Regions from separate parts of the Lysinibacillus sp. ACHW1.5 genome, predicted to be linked through region 3. Evidence: riboswitches for the same ligand, from Rfam matches in the RefSeq annotation. Region 3 holds a riboswitch; each other region holds the start of a gene.
The links. Region 3 has a riboswitch for thiamine pyrophosphate ahead of thiT (energy-coupled thiamine transporter ThiT). Riboswitches for the same ligand answer to the same signal wherever they lie in the genome.
Positions count from the first base shown of each region.

Region 1: linked by a shared signal. The riboswitch ahead of thiC (phosphomethylpyrimidine synthase ThiC) and the one ahead of thiT (energy-coupled thiamine transporter ThiT) in region 3 are both predicted to bind thiamine pyrophosphate.
Region 2: linked by a shared signal. The riboswitch ahead of thiW (energy coupling factor transporter S component ThiW) and the one ahead of thiT (energy-coupled thiamine transporter ThiT) in region 3 are both predicted to bind thiamine pyrophosphate.

Region 1 covers NZ_CP091777.1:235,094-241,306, forward strand. The annotation lists gene L6W14_RS01115 (methyl-accepting chemotaxis protein) at 1-153, shown strand, start outside; gene L6W14_RS01120 (AEC family transporter) at 264-1,193, shown strand; TPP riboswitch at 1,254-1,368, shown strand; gene thiC (phosphomethylpyrimidine synthase ThiC) at 1,508-3,286, shown strand; gene L6W14_RS01130 (catalase) at 3,410-4,915, opposite strand; gene L6W14_RS01135 (helix-turn-helix domain-containing protein) at 5,213-6,213, opposite strand, start outside.
Region 2 covers NZ_CP091777.1:825,350-831,562, reverse strand. The annotation lists gene L6W14_RS03800 (MFS transporter) at 1-923, shown strand, start outside; TPP riboswitch at 990-1,097, shown strand; gene thiW (energy coupling factor transporter S component ThiW) at 1,192-1,692, shown strand; gene L6W14_RS03790 (VWA domain-containing protein) at 1,880-4,477, opposite strand; gene L6W14_RS03785 (vWA domain-containing protein) at 4,461-6,206, opposite strand.
Region 3 covers NZ_CP091777.1:3,891,224-3,897,436, forward strand. The annotation lists gene map (type I methionyl aminopeptidase) at 1-492, opposite strand, end outside; gene thiT (energy-coupled thiamine transporter ThiT) at 655-1,215, opposite strand; TPP riboswitch at 1,350-1,457, opposite strand; gene L6W14_RS19620 (magnetosome magnetite crystal formation protein family) at 1,583-1,906, shown strand; gene L6W14_RS23110 (hypothetical protein) at 1,962-2,084, shown strand; gene L6W14_RS19625 (AAA family ATPase) at 2,125-5,205, opposite strand; gene L6W14_RS19630 (exonuclease SbcCD subunit D) at 5,202-6,213, opposite strand, start outside.

The sequences.
Region 1 (6,213 bases), 900 kb from region 3:
ATTTCAGAGCAAACAGCAGCCTCTGCGGAACAAGTAAGTGCTTCTGCAATGGATCAACAAGTAGAATTACAAAAAGTAGCTGAGTCTATTCAAAATATGAACGATATTTCAAACGAGCTACAAGAAGTTGTAAACCGATTTAAGCTTGCTTAAAAAGAAAGGCTGCCTTCAATATAGAGGCAGTCTTCTTTATGGTGAAAGCCAGAGAAATTGACCTAGAAGGAATTCAACACTACTATTCACACTGGAAGGGGGACATTGAAATGATGTATCTCGGAATGATTTTCTTTCAAATTGTTGTACCTATTTTAGTGTTACTTGTAATAGGCGCTATACTACAAAAGAAATTTCGCTTTAATTTAAAAGCATTGTCTCAGCTTATTACATATTGCTTTATGCCAGCAGCTGTTTTTATAAATTTATATGAAACACATGTGGAGTTATCTGTACTGGCAGAGGTCGGATTATTTATTGTACTTTTTATCGGTAGTCAAATGTTGCTCAGTCATTTTATGGCAAAAGGGTTAGGTTTACCTAGAACAGAGGCAGCTGTCTTTAAAAATAGTGTGGTGCTTATTAACTCGGGCAATTACGGTATTCCAGTGGCTCAAATGATATTTGCCACGCAACCTATTGGGGTAGCCATTCAGGTCATGCTCGTAATCTTTCAAAATATGACTACGTATACATATGGTTTATACAATTTAATTTCTTCTACAAAGTCAGGTATGATAATCATTAAGGATTTTTTAAAAATGCCTATTATTCATGCGCTGATTATAGGTGCAGCTATGAATTATTTTGATATTGGTATTCCACAGTTTATCAAAATACCAGTAGAACATGTGGCAGATGGATTTATTGCTGTGGCCTTAATTACATTAGGCGCGCAATTATCACAACTAGAGATGAAATCAATGTTTAATAAAACCGTCTTTATCAGCTGTTTTACGCGATTAATTATTGGACCTTCTGTTGCATTAGCCATTATTTATATATTGGGATTAGATGGAGTCGTCGCACAATCACTGTTTATAGCTAGTGCCTTTCCAACATCTCGTAATAGTTCTAGTCTAGCATTGGAATATGATGTAGAATCAGCAACAGCCGCGCAAGCTGTTTTATTTTCAACCATTGTAAGCTGTATAACTGTAACCATTGTGATCTATTTTGCGGAAATATTATTTACCTAGTAAGATAAAAAATAACTTCCATCTCTTAGTATTATCTGCTACACTAGCATCAAACTAAATAGTATTAACTAGGGGAGTCTGATGAGTCAGGCTGAGAGGGAAACGCTACGAAGTTTCTTGACCCTTTGGACCTGATCTGGCTCATACCAGCGTGGGAAAGTTAAGAAGCTATTGCAGAGTATGCAATCAATAGACCTTTACATTCGTGGCCGGATCCAAATAATTATTTTGGATTCGGCCTTTATTTTTTGGATTGTTGGGTGAGCTAGATTCGGTCCTTGTATCAAAATATATTTAAGGGAGAGAAGTAGCTCATGTCAGCAATAAGTGAAAAGAATATTACCATTATGTCTAGCTTTGAAGGAAGCAAAAAAGTATATGTGGAAGGATCACGCCCAGATATTCTAGTACCTATGCGAGAAATTGCATTAAGTCCGACAACAGGCAGCTTTGGAAATGAAGAAAATGCTCCTATTCGAGTATATGATACAAGTGGGCCCTATACAGATCCAGCCTACCAAGTAGATATTACGAAAGGTTTACCTGCCTTACGAAATGCATGGATTCAAGAGCGAGGGGATGTAGAAGCATATGAGGGACGCTCCATTAAACCTGAGGATAATGGCTTTCGTCATGTTGATGACCCGCGTATTCAAGAAAATGTCTTTCCTGAGTTGGCGAGAAAGCCTTTGCGTGCTAAAAAAGGTAAAAATGTGACACAGCTTCACTATGCACGAAAGGGAATTATAACCCATGAAATGGAGTTTGTAGCGATTCGTGAAAATATGGATCCTGAATTTGTACGTTCAGAAATTGCAGCTGGGCGTGCTATAATGCCTTCTAATATTAATCACCCTGAGGCAGAGCCAATGATTATTGGGCGTAATTTTCATGTAAAGATCAATGCGAATATCGGGAATTCTGCTGTATCTTCTTCCATTGCAGAAGAAGTTGAGAAAATGACCTGGGCAACTCGATGGGGCGCAGATAATATTATGGATTTATCGACTGGTAAACATATTCATACAACGAGAGAATGGATTATTCGAAATGCTGCAGTACCAGTGGGAACAGTGCCAATTTATCAGGCTTTAGAAAAGGTAAATGGTGTAGCAGAGGATTTAACGTGGGAGGTTTATCGTGATACCCTCATCGAGCAAGCTGAGCAGGGTGTGGATTATTTCACTATTCATGCAGGTGTCCTTTTACGCTATGTACCGCTTACAGCAAATCGTGTAACAGGCATTGTATCACGAGGGGGCTCTATCATGGCTCAGTGGTGTTTATATCATCATCAAGAGAACTTCCTGTATACACACTTTGAGGAAATCTGTGAAATTATGAAAGCCTATGATGTTGCTTTTTCCTTAGGTGATGGTTTACGCCCAGGCTCAATTGCAGATGCCAATGATGAGGCACAATTTGCAGAGCTTGAAACACTAGGTGAGCTAACACAAATTGCTTGGCAGCATGATGTTCAGGTGATGGTTGAAGGACCAGGTCATGTACCAATGCATCTGATTAAAGAAAATATGGACAAGCAATTAGAGGCTTGTAAGGAAGCGCCCTTCTATACATTAGGACCACTCACAACAGATATTGCTCCAGGTTATGACCACATTACATCAGCCATTGGGGCAGCCATGATTGGCTGGTTTGGTACAGCGATGCTTTGTTATGTGACACCGAAAGAGCATCTTGGTTTACCGAATCGCGAGGACGTTCGTGTGGGCGTTATCACTTATAAAATTGCTGCACATGCTGCTGATTTAGCAAAAGGTCATCCAGGTGCACAACAACGAGACGATGCGCTGTCTAAAGCGCGCTTTGAGTTCCGTTGGCGTGATCAATTCAATCTGTCACTAGATCCCGAGCGTGCAGTGGAATATCATGATGAGACACTGCCAGCAGAGGGAGCAAAAACAGCACACTTTTGTTCTATGTGCGGGCCTAAATTCTGTAGCATGAGAATTTCACAGGATATTCGTAATTATGCGAAAGATAAGGATTTGAATACGACTGAAGCGATCCATCAAGGTATGAAAGAAAAGGCTGAGGAGTTTAAAAAAGCAGGCAGTCAAATTTATCAATAATGAAAGAAAAGGCTTATGTCAGAAAAATAGACATAGGCCTTTTCTTAATCAAAAAACTCCATGTGAATAGTGGATTCACATGGAGTAAAAGTTGGATTTGGATATCAATAATAACGTGGAATATTAAACGTTTGTTGGTTGTTTTACATATGGATTTGTAAGGTCCATACCTTCTAAGGAAAGACCCATCGCTTTAGCGACACCTTCACCATATGCTGGGTCAGCTAGATAGCAGTGAAGGATGTGACGGCGTTTGATGAATTCTTCAACAGAAGCCATATCGTTCGCGGTATTTTCAAATAAGCGTTGCTGCTCTTCCGAAGTCAATAGACGGAATAGTTTACCTGGTTGTTCAAAGTAATTATTATCGTCTTCACGGAAATCATGAATACCTGCATGACCATCAATACGTAATTCAGGCTCTTTATGGTCTAAATTATGCTCCCACTCACCATAGCTATTTGGTTCATAGCTTAATGTCGAACCAAGATTGCCATCAAAGCGCATTGCTCCATCGCGGTGGAAAGTACGGAATGGACATTTTGGTGCGTTGACAGGAAGCATATAGTGGTTTACACCAAGACGATAGCGTTGGGCATCCGCATATGCAAAGATACGACCTTGTAACATTTTATCTGGTGAGAAGCTGATGCCAGGAACAATGTTAGATGGTGCGAATGCAGCTTGTTCAACTTCTGCAAAGTAGTTGTCTGGATTTTTGTTTAACTCGAATTCACCTACAGGAATTAATGGGAAGTCTTTTTTATACCATACCTTTGTTAAATCAAATGGGTTGTATGGTAGCTCACGAGCTTGCTCCTCTGTCATTACCTGAATGTACATTTTCCATTTAGGGAAATCGCCTTTTTCAATTGCTTCATATAAATCACGTTGTGAAGATTCGCGGTCTTGACCAATAATCTCATTAGCCTCGGCACCAGTTAAATTCTTAATGCCTTGCTCTGTACGGAAGTGGAATTTAACCCAAACACGTTCATTATTAGCATTGATAAAGCTATACGTATGAGAACCAAATCCGTGCATATTACGGTAACCAGCTGGAATACCACGGTCAGACATAACAATTGTCACTTGGTGAAGTGCTTCAGGTAATGAAGTCCAGAAATCCCAGTTAGAGTTGGCATTTTTCATATTTGTACGTGGGTCACGTTTTACCACATGGTTTAAATCTGTAAAGTGTAAAGGATCGCGGAAGAAGAATACTGGTGTATTGTTCCCTACTAAATCCCAGTTTCCATCTTCTGTATAAAATTTAAGGGCGAAGCCACGAATATCTCGCTCTGCATCTGCTGCACCGCGCTCACCCGCTACTGTAGAGAAACGTGCGAACATTTCAGTTTTCTTGCCGATCTCTGAGAAGATTTTCGCTTTAGTATATTGTGAAATATCATGCGTTACAGTAAAAGTACCAAATGCACCTGAGCCCTTTGCGTGCATACGACGTTCCGGAATTACTTCACGATTGAAATTTGCTAGTTTTTCAACTAACCATACATCCTGAAGTAAAAGAGGGCCACGTGGACCTGCTGACATAGAGTCATGGTTACTTACTACTGGAGCGCCACCTGCTGTTGTAAAACGACGGCTACGATCATTTGCGTTTGTCATATTAGTTTACCTCCTGAAAAAAATGTGAGTCAAACTCTTCGTCTATAACTATAACAAATATAAAATAGAATTGCTAGTACATTATAATAATTATCGTTAAAGAATTTTTATATTTAAGTATAAACTATAAATATATGCGCTAGACATACGGAATATACATAGTTTTTAACTTTAATTTATTTTATCTAATCTCAATTTTATAGATAATTCTCACGTTAAGATTAGGATAATGACATCATGATAAGAGTCTTTATTGAAAATAAAATCAACTAATTGAAAACTATTTTAATCAATCTTTTATTTTTTTCTATATCGGTTAGGTGTAATACCAATTTGTTGCTTAAATAATTTTATAAAATAATTTGGATCATCAAAACCGTTTAAATGAGCAATTTCACTAATAGCAAAATCTGTTTCTAGCAGCATTTTTGTGGCATGATGAATTCTTACTTGCTGTAAATAGCGCTTAAATGGCAAGCCTTGTTTTCTTGAGAAAATCGTACTTAAATAATTGGGGCTTATTCCAAGCTTATGAGCAACAAAGGGAAGAGACAGTGCACTATCTTTAAATTGTTGATCAATTATTTCTATAGCTAGTTCAACATAATCAGCTCGTTTCTCTATTCGGGCTACCCTTGCTAACTCAATTAATGTCTGCGTGAAAGAAATAATCTCATTGAGTATCGTGTAAAATATAGGATGCTCAATGATTAAGTGAAATAGCTGACGGTAGTTTTGTTCGATAACCGCTTTTTCATGTAATTTATATTTCAGCATAAAGCGTCTAATTTGTGCTAAGACACTCGTCAGATGAATGCGTAAATCATCTTGCTCATAATATATGCCTTCATTAGAAAGCCGATATAAAAATGTTTTAACGGCCTCTAGGTTTCCATCTTCCAAACTACTTATTAGTAATTGTTGCTCTTCAGGTGTCAGTAAGGGATCAAAGGGCTGAGTTTCATATTGTTTGCTCGCATAAAAAATATGGCCAAAGCCCTCATAAAAACTTTGATGTAGTGCACGCTTTGTTAATGTATACATATTTTTAATGGTTGTAGGTGTTCCATCATATATGCCGATATTTAAAGAACTATTACTAATCAAACGCCATTCCTTCATAAGTGTACGTACATCTTTTTCCACAATCCTTATATCATTTGTTTGAAAAAGACATACGATTCTATTAGATAGAGGGTAGGTTTTCATATGAAAGTGAATCGGTGTTTGTTGAAGCCAATTGTAAAGCTTATTGAAGGTTTCAGTATGCTCGGGTTCAATCATTGTGAAATGTATCG
Region 2 (6,213 bases), 1.5 Mb from region 3:
GCCTTGCTACAGATGTATGGATGCTCTTTTTAGCACGATTTTTAGGTGGTCTAGGTTCCGCATTTGTTGCACCTCCTATTATGGCTTTTGTCGCTGACGTCACAACCTATGAAGAACGTGGGAAAGGTATGGGGATGTTGGGTGCCGCTATGTCTCTTGGCTTTATGATTGGACCTGGTATTGGTGGCTTTTTAGCAAAGGTAAGCTTACATTTCCCATTTTTCACAGCTGGAGCTGCAGCCATTGTAGCATCTATTTTATCTTACTTTTTATTACCTTCTACCAAACCAAACACTGCGCAACAGAAACAAAAGCAAGACAATCTGGCGAAGCAAATGGCTCGTTCCATACATATGCCTTATTTTGTTATGCTCATAATTATGCTGGTGTTCTCGTTTGGAATTGCAAATTTCCAAACGACATTGTCATTATTTGTGACAGAAAAGTTTAATTACACACCTGTAGATATAGCGATTATATTAGTTGTTGGTGGTGCTTTTGGAGTAGTAGTACAAATGTTTATTATTACACCACTGTTCAATCGTTATGGTGAAATGAAAGTAGTACTAGTAAATTTATTTATTGCATCCGTTGCTATTTTCTTAATATTATTTGTTTCTGGCTTTGCCCTTATTTTAGTTGTAGCAACAATTTTCTCTACAGCAACGACATTAATTCGTCCAGCTGTTAATACACTCATCTCAAAGCTTGCAGAGAAAGAGCAGGGATTTGCTGCGGGCTTGAATAATGCCTATATGAGCCTCGGAAATATGATTGGACCCGCTTTGGCAGGTTTATTATTTGACTGGAATATGAATAGCCCATATATTTTCGGTTCTATCATATTATTAGCCTGTTTCTTCCTTGCGCTCATCTGGACAGTGAAAAAAGCACCTCATTTAATGCATCCCGATACAAAATAGTCTGAAAAATCATTGACTATTTTTAGCAGTATGGTACATTATTGTTGATTCACAAAATTGAATGATTTTAACCACTAGGGGAGTCTTTAAAAGGCTGAGACGTATATGGTAATATACGGACCCTTTGAACCTGATCTAGTTCACACTAGCGGAGGGAAGTGGCGCTACTTGCTGTTGTCACTATATACACGCAAGGCCGCTTCCTATTGTTTAAAGGGGGTGGCCTTTTTATTTTTCCTCACGAACTTTACCAAAAGGAGTGAACTTTATGTCAATTCGTAAATTAACAGTCATGGCTTTATTAGTAGCCGTTGCTGTTGCAGGCTCTACTTTCGTATCCATCCCAACAGGCATCGCACGTGCTTACCCCGTTCAGCATGCGATTAATGTGATAGGAGCCATTATACTTGGGCCTGTACCAACTGTTATAGTTGCCTTTGTCACTGCCATCATTCGTATCCTTACTGGAACAGGCTCTCTACTAGCTATCCCTGGTAGTATCATCGGTGCGGTCTGTGCTGCTCTTGCCTATAAAAATAGCAATAAAATGTGGTTAGCTGGTATCGGAGAGGTTATCGGAACGGGCATTCTGGCTTCACTTATTGCCGTCCCTTATGCAAAATTATTCATGGGAACATCTGTAGCAGCATTCTTCTTCCTACCAGCCTTTTTAACATCAAGTACGATCGGTGCTATTTTAGGTGTAATGGTTGCGAGTAGCTTGCGTAAAACAGAGCTCGTAAAGAGATTTAATTCTTCTCTTTATTAAGAGGTATTGGATTATGAGCATTCATTGAGCTGCGGGCAGTCCAATTTGGAGCGCCTTTCTCCTCCTTATGAGCAAAGAGTCCACTTTGTAGATCATCTTCCCCTCTCTACAAAGGGGATAACTCTCTATTTCAAGCAACATAAAAAAAGCAGTGCAAAACTATTCGAGTTTGCACTGCTTCCTCTATTTAAGATCGTTTTTTCATGCCTTTTAACAACTGTGCTACATTTGTATCTTCTGCTTGTATAGTTTTTTCCTCAACCAGCGGCTCTTTTCTCTTCACATTCGTTAGGAAATTCCAACCAAAGCGTCTTATGGTAATATCAATAAAGAAAAGAAGCATACTTGCTAAGAGTAGCCATGTGGCAATATTTTGCCGATCTGCTCCTTTTGTCGTAAAGTCACGGAAAACATCTTGTGGTTCCTTTAAAACAGTGCCTCCTGTTCGTTTAGTTAACTCTTCTATCAGTTGGTTATTTACAGGGAGTAGTTCGTATTCAGCACTATAAGGAACACTTAGCCCTGCCTGATAAATGGCCTTCTTTTCATCTGCTACACGGAAGAAAATTAATCCAGGTTCAGCTTGTACTACAGCTCGAACTTGGGTTGCGGAAATGGTTTCAAGTTGTGTTTCTAGCTCCTCCCCTGCCTCATTTACCGCTACAATATCTAAAAATGCAGCTTCATTTGTAGGGTCTGTAATCATAAAGGAACCATCTGCTTCCAATCTTACATCATAGGCTACATCATTGTAGCTTGGTAGCATCTGAGAAATAAGTGTTTGCCAAAATGCTCCCCAATTCTGCCATCTTGCCCAATCTCCTGTCCATTTACCCGTTGAATCAGATGTAAAGGCAAATGTTTTACCAAGACCATATTGCCACTGCGCTAACACAGGATCTTCCTTCTCGCTTTCTGCTACAACAGTAGCCCCCTGTTTTGCCGTTGTCCCAATATATGCATTCATTTGTGGGACCCCATTTGCAAACAGCGAGTTCCATCCTGCTGCATTATAAATTGCTGGATAGAATGGATTGTCCTCAATATAGGTGCGGGAAATCATAGCTGTTTCACGAGATAAAATAGACGGAATGGTTTGCTCATCTATGACATCATAGAAACGTCCACTACCCATGTCACTAAGCGCTTCTAATAAGTTCGCATCAGCATCTTGTCCAATCGCTACTGTCGATAAGGTTATACCATTTTCTTTTCCTTCAGTAATTAAATCCTCATAATTCCCTGCCTGTGATTGCCCATCTGTTAAGAGAATAATATGCTTACGTTGGAGCTTTAAATCAGCAAGGTTCTCGTAGGCTTTAGCTAATGAACTATAGATTTCTGTTCCCCCACCAGGTGTTACTGATAAAATAGTATCCACAGCCTCTTCTTTACTGCTAAGAGGCCCTGTCTCTATAATCTCCCAAGGACGATCATCAAAGGCAATGAATCCTAATGTATCCTCGTCTCGCAACATCTCAACAGAACGTGCCGCTGCTTCCTTAGCAAGCTCAAGCTTCGAGCCTTGCATACTGCCAGAACGGTCAAGTACAATCACTAACCCTAAGGAAGGTAATTGCTCTTTGCCCTTAATTTCCATTTCCACTGGCAATAAGGTTTCAATCGGTGTTTTAAAATAGCCGCCTAGACCAAAACTATTTTCTCCACCCACCATTGTAAAACCAACCCCAAAGTTTTTGACTGCTTGCTCAATAACACTCATTTTTGCTTCACCCACTAAATGACCTGGCACATTGTCGAAAATAATAGCATTATATTGCAAATAGCTGGACAGTTCATTTGGTAGACTGTCGGGCGCTACAACATCATAGGCAATGGATTGACTACCAAGTGCTGCTGCGATGGGTGAAGCTGTTTCATAACCATTAACGATTAATAAATGTGGTTCACTTTGAACCATTGTGACACTAGTTAACTTATTGTTTTCAAAAATGGCATCCTGACCAACTTGAACAACGGCTTCATATTTTACAAGTCCTTCAGCTGTTGCTGCATGTTTATAGGTAAACACATTCGTGCCTTCAGTCAGCTCAACTGCCTCTTTATGAATAAGCTCATCATTTTCATATAGTAATAGCTCGCCTTGGCCTGCTGATGTTGCATGTATGTCTGTCACTAATTGTTGTTGCTCTCCAACGTAAGCAACCTGAGGGGATACAAAGCTTTTTAGTGATACATCATTGACAACTGGTTGACTAAAAGGCTTAATATCCACACTAATATTAGAGCCTTTCAACTTCGTAGCAAATTCTAAAGCATCGCCCTTTGTCTCATTACCATCTGTTAATAGCACAAGACGAGTTGCTTTTTTAGGATCTATAATCCCTGAAGCAAGCTGTAGACTTTGTTCTATATTTGTTTGATCGGTAGCTTTAATTTCAGTTAGTTTCGGTACTTCCTTTAATGTTTTAGATAAAATGGCCTCTGTTTGTAAAGTAGAGGAAAATGAATAAATGCCCGCAAGCTGTGGTTCTTTTTTTGATTGGAGGCTCTCCTGTATAAACTGAACCATCTCATCTTCCGTACCATTCATAGAAGCAGAACGGTCTACTAAATAAATAATTTGTTCTTCTTTGATTGGTAATAATAGATATGGACCTGCGAGTGCAAAAACTAAACAGCCTGCTGCCACTATGCGAATAGTAAGTACAACAATATGACTTCTTTTAAGTCGCTGTCGCTCATGAAAGTATGTCCATCCAAAATACAAGAATAATGGAAGGAGTAACAACAATACTAACGGCATATCAATTCGTAAATCCACGACGTCGTTGCACCTCCCACTCTGAAACAAGCAATAGTAAAATAATTACAATTAGCCAAGGCACGAAAGAGGTCATCGACACTTCTTCCTTTCCATTGTCTGAAATATCACCTAATGTAAAACTTGTTCCTTGTTCAATGACACGTTCTTGTGCTTGCAATTGGACAATCAATTGTTTTTCCTCATTATTTGAGCGTACCATATAAATGCCTGGCTGTTTGGGCGCAGTTAGCATCCCCTTCGTAACAGACGAAAGAAACTCGTCTTCTTGCGAATAAACATTCCAGTCTCCTTGCGCTAAAGCAACTGCACGTTGTTCATTGGGTGAAAAAATCCCAAGTGACCCAACTGATTCTGTTAGCTGCTGCTCTGTACTCCATAGAAATAGTGGGAATGATGGATGTAAAGGCCAATCTGTATCAGCAATATCGGCTAAAACAACGATATCTCCTTTTGGGGAGCGTTGGATGAACGGCTCTTCTCCAACAGAAGCAATCGTTTCATAGTCCGCAAAGCCAGGATAAACAGCACTAACATAAACATCCTTTAGTTCACTAAAGGCAAATAATGCATCACTTCTAGTGCTTACCGTCCCATTCGCATCTACTTTTTCTGCATCATCACGACCAAATAATACGAGGGGATTGTCCATCTTTTCCAATAAGGCTGATTGGTTTGTGATTATGGTAGCATCTTGATTGTCAGCTACTTGCAAGGAAGGGACGATTTTTACGCCACTACTAACTGTTTGAAAACCTTTCTGTATCAGTTGATGCAAGCCTTGATCAACAATAATTTTTGACGTAGTCGTTTGTAGTAAAACTGTTTGTTGATTGTCTATGTCATAATCATCATTTGCATCAATAATAGCTGTCATGGATTTTGCTAAAGGCAAATCTTTAAATGTTTTCGTAATGGCTTCATTTGGAGGCACAACGACACTTTCTGCTACCAGCTCCTCACCCTCTGCATTATTCAATGCGAGTGTTACCTTTTGCTCGGTATTTGTATCATTATGGAGTTGTACAAGTGCCAGCGTAGCTTGTCCATCTGTCGTAGCAGCAAAGCGGGTGATAGCGATATTTGTTAAGTCTTTTGTAGCACCTCTTACTAGCCATTTCACAGAATCCTTGTCCATCGGTAATTGCTTTTTATCAAGTGTATCTGTAAAAACATAGATAGAAGTTGGTGTATCGCCCACAAATGCCTGTGCTACATCCAGCGCCTTATTCATTTCAGCAGTTTCATAGGTTATTTGTAAATCTTGAATAGCTTTTTTTATTTCACTCGTGTTTGTTTCTTGCTGTAAAACAGCTTTTGGTGCAGCACCAGTTGTAATTAATGTGACAGGTCGACCATTCAATTCATTCATCAAGTTCAGCATTTCCTGTTTATGAGCGTCAAAGGTTGATTGCTCTTTACCTGCCAGCATTGTGGCTGAAGTATCTACAATAAATATGGTTTGTGCACCAACAATGGTTGATTTTTTTATATAAGGATTCATCAATGCCAAAACAAGTAGCACTAAAGCAAGAAGCTGTAAATATAGTAGGGCATTTTTTTGTAGATGCTTTAAATAAGGCGATACTCGCGTTTCCTGCATAATCTCCGACCAAAAAAGCGTCGAAGAAACTGTTTGATCTGTATATTTTTTTCGAAAGAAATAATAAAGTAGGACAATGACCGGGATGATGGCCGTCCAGCTAAATATAATTTGACTAAAGCCCAATACGGCT
Region 3 (6,213 bases):
TAAATTCATAATAACAGTTAACCCATTAGCATTTGCCTCGCGTTCAACAGCTTTACCAATTTGATTTAATTTAGATCCAGCCTTTACCTTTGTCATTGCTCGATCAAAGGCACTTTTAGCAACACGGCAAAGCTTTTCTTTGTCCTCATAGCCATCACCCACAACAAATGAAATACCTGTGTCAGCAAAATAGCCATTTAAAGAGCCTGAAACATCAATATTTACGATATCTCCCTCTTGAATAACACGCTTTCCTGGAATACCATGTGCTACTTCTTCATTGACGCTAATACATGTATACCCTGGAAAATCATATTCTCCCTTTGGTCCTGAAATAGCGCCTGCCTCTGCAAACATGCGACCAGCAATTTCATCAAGCTCAAGTGTTGTAACACCTGGTTTTGTGGCAGCTTTCATTGCTTCGCGAATTTCAGCACAAATGCGTCCTATTTTTTTAAAAGCTTCAATCTCTTCTTGCGTTTTTACAATCATGTATAACGTCCCTTTCATCTAATATCTATTCTTTAATATAACATAACTTTTTATGCGTATAACGATAAACGCTTTAAATATTGTATGCTTTCCTACTTTGCAAAGTGCTAAAAGAGTTATTCACGACAAAAAAGTCCCTCCACTCATGTGAAGGGACTAGCATTAAAATTTTCTTTGCATTAATTGTGGAGCGGCTGTGAATAAAAGAACACCAACGACCGCCGTTAAAATGGTTGCTGGTAGCATATATGTACCATTGTAGATGATGGAATAGATCCATGCATTTTGGTCACCGGCATATTCGGCAAAAAATACAGCACCAGCAATTGTATGTGCTGTGTATCGTAAGAGGCCTGCGAAAACGGTACCTATGATTATATAAAGTGCCATTTTTGTTTTGTTCATATGTTTAGCAGCGTCTAACACTGGTCCACGTACAACCGCCGCTAATCCTACAACTGTAAAAGCAACTCCATAATCCAGGAATCCTTGTAGCCAGTGCACAATCGTAGCACCAAACATGGTTTGCATTACACCTACGAGTAATCCAGTTGTTAGCCCAGCTATTAAGCCCCAGCGAAATGCTATTAACATAATTGGTACCATAACAAGACTAACTGAGCCGCCTTGTGCCCATACTTTAAAGGAAACCTGATCCAGTACGAGACCAATCGCTGCAAAAATCGCAATCTCCACTAGCATTAATAGTCTTTTTTTGTCCATACATATTCTCTCCTTTGTTCCGATGTAGGATACAAGAGCAGGAATAGAAAAGCGCTGATATGTCTCTTTCTGACACCTTTTTTCCTTTAAGGACGAAAAAACGATGTCAGGACAGAGCCTCACATCGTACAAGTGTCGGTTTCTATCCACATCCCTACGCAAGCGTTAACTTACAGGTTCGAAGAGTCAAGGCATTACGTGCCCAGTCTCAGCTGACATCATCAGCTCCCCTTGTGGTCGTTACATCTGAATTTATTTGAACACTCTCATTGTACGCAAAGGATTAAAGGATTACAACCTTCCATACATCATTTTTTTGAAACTTTGCTGTTTTTCATGCGTAAATATTTAAAAAGGAGGTACAACTATGGAGAATCAAAAAATTTTAGCTGCCTTTAGTTATCTTAGTATTTTCTTCGCCCCTTTTATCGTTCCATTAATTGTATATTTTGTAACAAAAGACAGTGATGTAAAAAGCCATTCGATTCGTGCACTTGTCTCTCATTTAATACCTTTTGTTTTTGGCATTCTATTCTTTATTGTCTTTGTTTTTTCTACATTTAGTTTAGATCCAACCTCCAATAACAAGACGGTGATGATTATTTGGTTTGCTTCATTCGCCATCTATGCTCTCGTCTCACTAGGTATTGTGATTTGGAATATAATTCAGGCTGTTCGTGTTATCCGTTAATGTTTTATTTTTAAGTGAAACAGGTAGTAGTAATTGTAAAAGGAGCTGTTTTGGGATGAAAGTATCAAACGTTGTAAAAACCGCCGTTAAGTTAGCACCTATTGTTATTCCTATCGTAAAAAAAGTAATGGCTGCAAAAAAGGGCACAACGCCTACAACCACCACTCGAAAAAAATAAAATGAAGGCGTATTCCTTTTAGAGGAAATACGCCTTCGTTTTATTTCACTTCAAAATGGGTTTGACTATGGCCATTCAATGTTTTTTCTACATGTAAAACTGCTGGCATTGCAGATTTCAATTCAGGTACATGCGAAATAACGCCAATCATACGACCCGAATCCTGCAAATCAATTAATGTATCGATTGCTTTATTTAGTGATTCCTCATCGAGCGAGCCAAAGCCCTCATCAATAAACATCGTTTCAATATGAATATTACCTTGGTAGCTTTGAATCACATCTGCCATCCCCAATGCAAGGCTCAACGAAGCATTAAATTTTTCGCCACCTGATAAAGTTTTGACATCTCGTAATTGATCTGTATAAGCATCATAAACATCAAGACCAAGGCCACTTTGCTTCGCATGCTTTTCTAATCTATCTGAACGTCTAAGCTCAAATTGACCGTTTGATAAATGATACAGACGTATATTGGCAGCTTCTGTAATTTGATCTAAGTAGTTAATTTGTATATAACGCTCAAAGGATAGCTTTTTCGAGTTTTGTCCATTTAATAATCCATAGAGCTCCTTTACTCGCCCTGCTTCTTGTTCAAGTAAATGAAGCTCTTTCGCTATTTCTTCCACCTTTTCACTAAAGCCTTGGCATGCTTGTATAAAGCCATTGATCTGTTGTAAACGTTTAAATGCTTCCTCATAGGAAACTCGATGCTGTTCTACTCTTGCTTCCATCGCCTCTAAATCTTGCTTCTCTTTTCCTTGAAGGTATGTAGCCCCTTCGGTAATCTGAATTTGCAACGTGTGTACTTGTAAAGCATAGTCGCTACATGCTTTTCGAAGTGCATCCAATTGTATGGCACTCCGTTTAGCAGTTGCATAAGCCTCATAGCTTTCGAAACCTATTTCTTGCATATCTGCTGAAAATTGCTGAAGCTTTTCATTCATTTTAAGCTGTAATTCCTCAAAGGACTGTTTGGCAATTTCTACTGTTAGTGTTGCATTGCTAGCTGCTTCCTTTGCTACATGCAAATTTTCTTGACTCACTTGCCAACTTTTTTGAAGCCCTTCTTTCTGTTTACTAACTTCATTAAGTTGTTGCTTTAATTGCTGTAAAGTTGGTAAATTAGGGGGCATCTGCTTAAGTTGTTCGTCTACAACCGCTTGTAATTTTGTCCATTCTTTTATCTGCTCTGCTAAATATTGCTCTAGCTTCATATGCTTATTTCGTAGCTGCTCTATTCGATCATGCTGATGCTTTATTTTTAATCGCACATCAGCTAATTGATGTTGAATAATTTTTAATGCTGCAATCTCTTGTTCCACTTCATGTAAAGTAGCGATGATCTGTGGTTGGTCTTCTTGTTTAATATGCTGCGCCTCAAGTTGTTGCCATGTATCTTGAAGAAGCTGCTGCACTGATGCTAAAAATGCCTCTTTCTCTAAATACTTACGCTCGTCTGATGATGCCTTCGCTCTCAATGCTTCCACTTGAGCAAGCTCAATAATTTCCAGTTGCTCATTGTGTGCTTTCTGATGTGTCATACTACCACAAACAGGACAGGGTTCTCCTTCCTTCAGCTGTTCTGCTAAAATACTAGCTTGACTCGTCAGCCATCGTTGCTGCAAAAGTTGAAGAGCCTCTTTACTTTCTTGATAGAGACTTTCTGAAGCAACTACATCCTGCTTAGCTAACTCTACGACATGTTTATATTTCTCTGCTTGCTTGATTAAAGCAACCTGTTCCCGTAGTTTCGGTAATTGTTCTAAATAGCTTTCATAGGGTTCAACCTGTTTTTCATAGCCTTCTACTGATTGAGAAAAATGCTGTAATTGCTTTTGTTCATTTTCCAAAAGTTTGATGTTATCATTTACTGCTCGTTTTGCATTTTCAGCATATTGCTCCGCTATTTGCAGCTGTTGTATATTGTTTTCATAGGCTTCAAATTTCGGTAAAAGCGCTAGCATCTGCATTTCCTGCTGTAAGATTTGCTGTCGTTCAGATTCTTTAGCCTGCTCTATCTCATATTTTTCTTGTGCTTCTTGCAACTTTTCTTGTGACTGCTGTTGCGTAACTTTTGCTTGTTGAAAAGCTAGTTCTTTTACATTCAGTTCAGCACGTAAATCCTTGCATTGTTGTTCGAGGAGCACAAGTCGCTCTGCTTGTTCTGCCAAAGCAATCTCCTTCTCCTTTGCTTGGTATACATCCTGCTGTTGTAAAAGCATTTGCAGCCGTTGCTGTCGATTAGCTTGTTCATCAAATTGCTCATTTAGCGTTTTTGCTAAGCGATAATATTCCTGCTCTTTTTGATGAAGGCTATACGCTTCTTCATAGTATGACTGTTCATCTTCTCCACATTTCTTATAGTAGCTAAGCTCCTCATCAAGTGCCTCTGTCAGTTGATGTAAATTTTCGGTATTATCCGCAATCAATGTGAATAAAGCGGAAGAACGTTGTGGTAAGGCGCCCACAATTTGACCAAGTAAATGTTCTTTTAATTGTTTGGCACGTTCAAGATCACTTTCTGCTTCTTTACGCTTGGCATCAAGCTTTTTTGCCATGACACCGAAACGATCAGTTTTAAAGATTTTCCGTAAAATTACTTCTTTATTTGTTGAATCAGAGGTTAATAGTTTTCTAAATTCACCTTGAGGTAGCATGACAATCTGGCTAAATTGATCTTTTGTGAGACCTATAATTTCCTGCAATTTCTTATCGACTTCAAGCGTTTGCTGTTTCTCTACAATGCTATAATCCAGCTTTCCCTCTTTTACTTCTGCTAGCTCTATTTTCTTTCCAGTAACCGTTTTATTTTTTTCTTTAATATGACCTGGCTGTCGTACTATTTGATAGACTTTTCCATGCATTTCAAAGACGAGTTCTACAGCTGTATAAACTTCATCATGTGCAAAGCCGCTTCTTAGTAAAGCTGTATCCTGCCGGTCCTCCCCACTACCTGATCCGTAAAGAGCATAGCAAATAGCATCGAAAATGGTTGTTTTACCAGCACCAGTTTTTCCAGAAATGGCAAACAATCGATGCTCCCCTAGCTCTTGAAAATCAATTACTTCCGTGTCTTTATAGGGACCAAACGCTGTAATTGTTAACTTTAAAGGCTTCATTTTACAGTCTCTCGCTCCTCATCTAATAACTCCTGTAACATCTCTGTGAATAGGCGTTCCGTATCTTCATCAGGCTGAATGCCAATAATATTGGTGAAGAATGAACGGAATAAATCAATATCTTCTAGTTTTTCAGCTTCTACTACTTGTAGTTCACGTGGCATATCTTGTCTTAGTACCTTCCGCTCCACATGCATAGCGTGCGGAAATACACTACGAATGCGTTCCATTGGTGAAGTCACAGATATTTTATCCGTCAATCTAACAAAGACATAATCCTCACTTGGTGTGAGGGTTAATAACTCCTCTAATTGACCTTCTATTACTCGTAGATCTCTTCTTGGCACAAGCTTTCTTTTACTTACTGTGGTGTTACCTTGCTCGTCTAATTCAATGATTAAAAAACCTTTCTCATGTAAATGCTCAGATAACGAGTATTTTAAGATAGAGCCTGAATAGCGTATGGTTTCGTTTAAAACAAAATGTGCCTTATGTAAGTGCCCAAGCGCCGTATAGTGAAAAGGTTTGAATAAAGCTGCATTCACACAATCTGAGCCTCCAATGGAAAGGGGTCGCTCGGAATCACTAGTATTTGCTTCCTCCTCACCATACTTCGTCACAAAGGCATGTCCAACAAAAACATGACGCTTACTTGTGTCCATGTCTTCTGTGATATGCTCAATAATTTTTCGCATGGCGTCTTGATGAGAACGGATTGACTCATCTTCAAAGATGTTGCGAATAGCTGCTGGCTCTGCATAGGGCACTAAATGAAAATGTACTTCTCCATGTTGATCATTCAAAACAATAGGTGCATGATTTTTTGTAAATTGGCCCTTTATATATAAACCACTATCACTCATTAAACGACTACCAAAATTTAAACGACCTGCACTATCATGATTTCCCGCCACTGCTAGAACAGGAATCTTCTTTTCTAATACTATTTTCGCTAATACATCATTTAGTAAATTAACTGCCTCAATAGGAGGCATCGAACGGTCATAT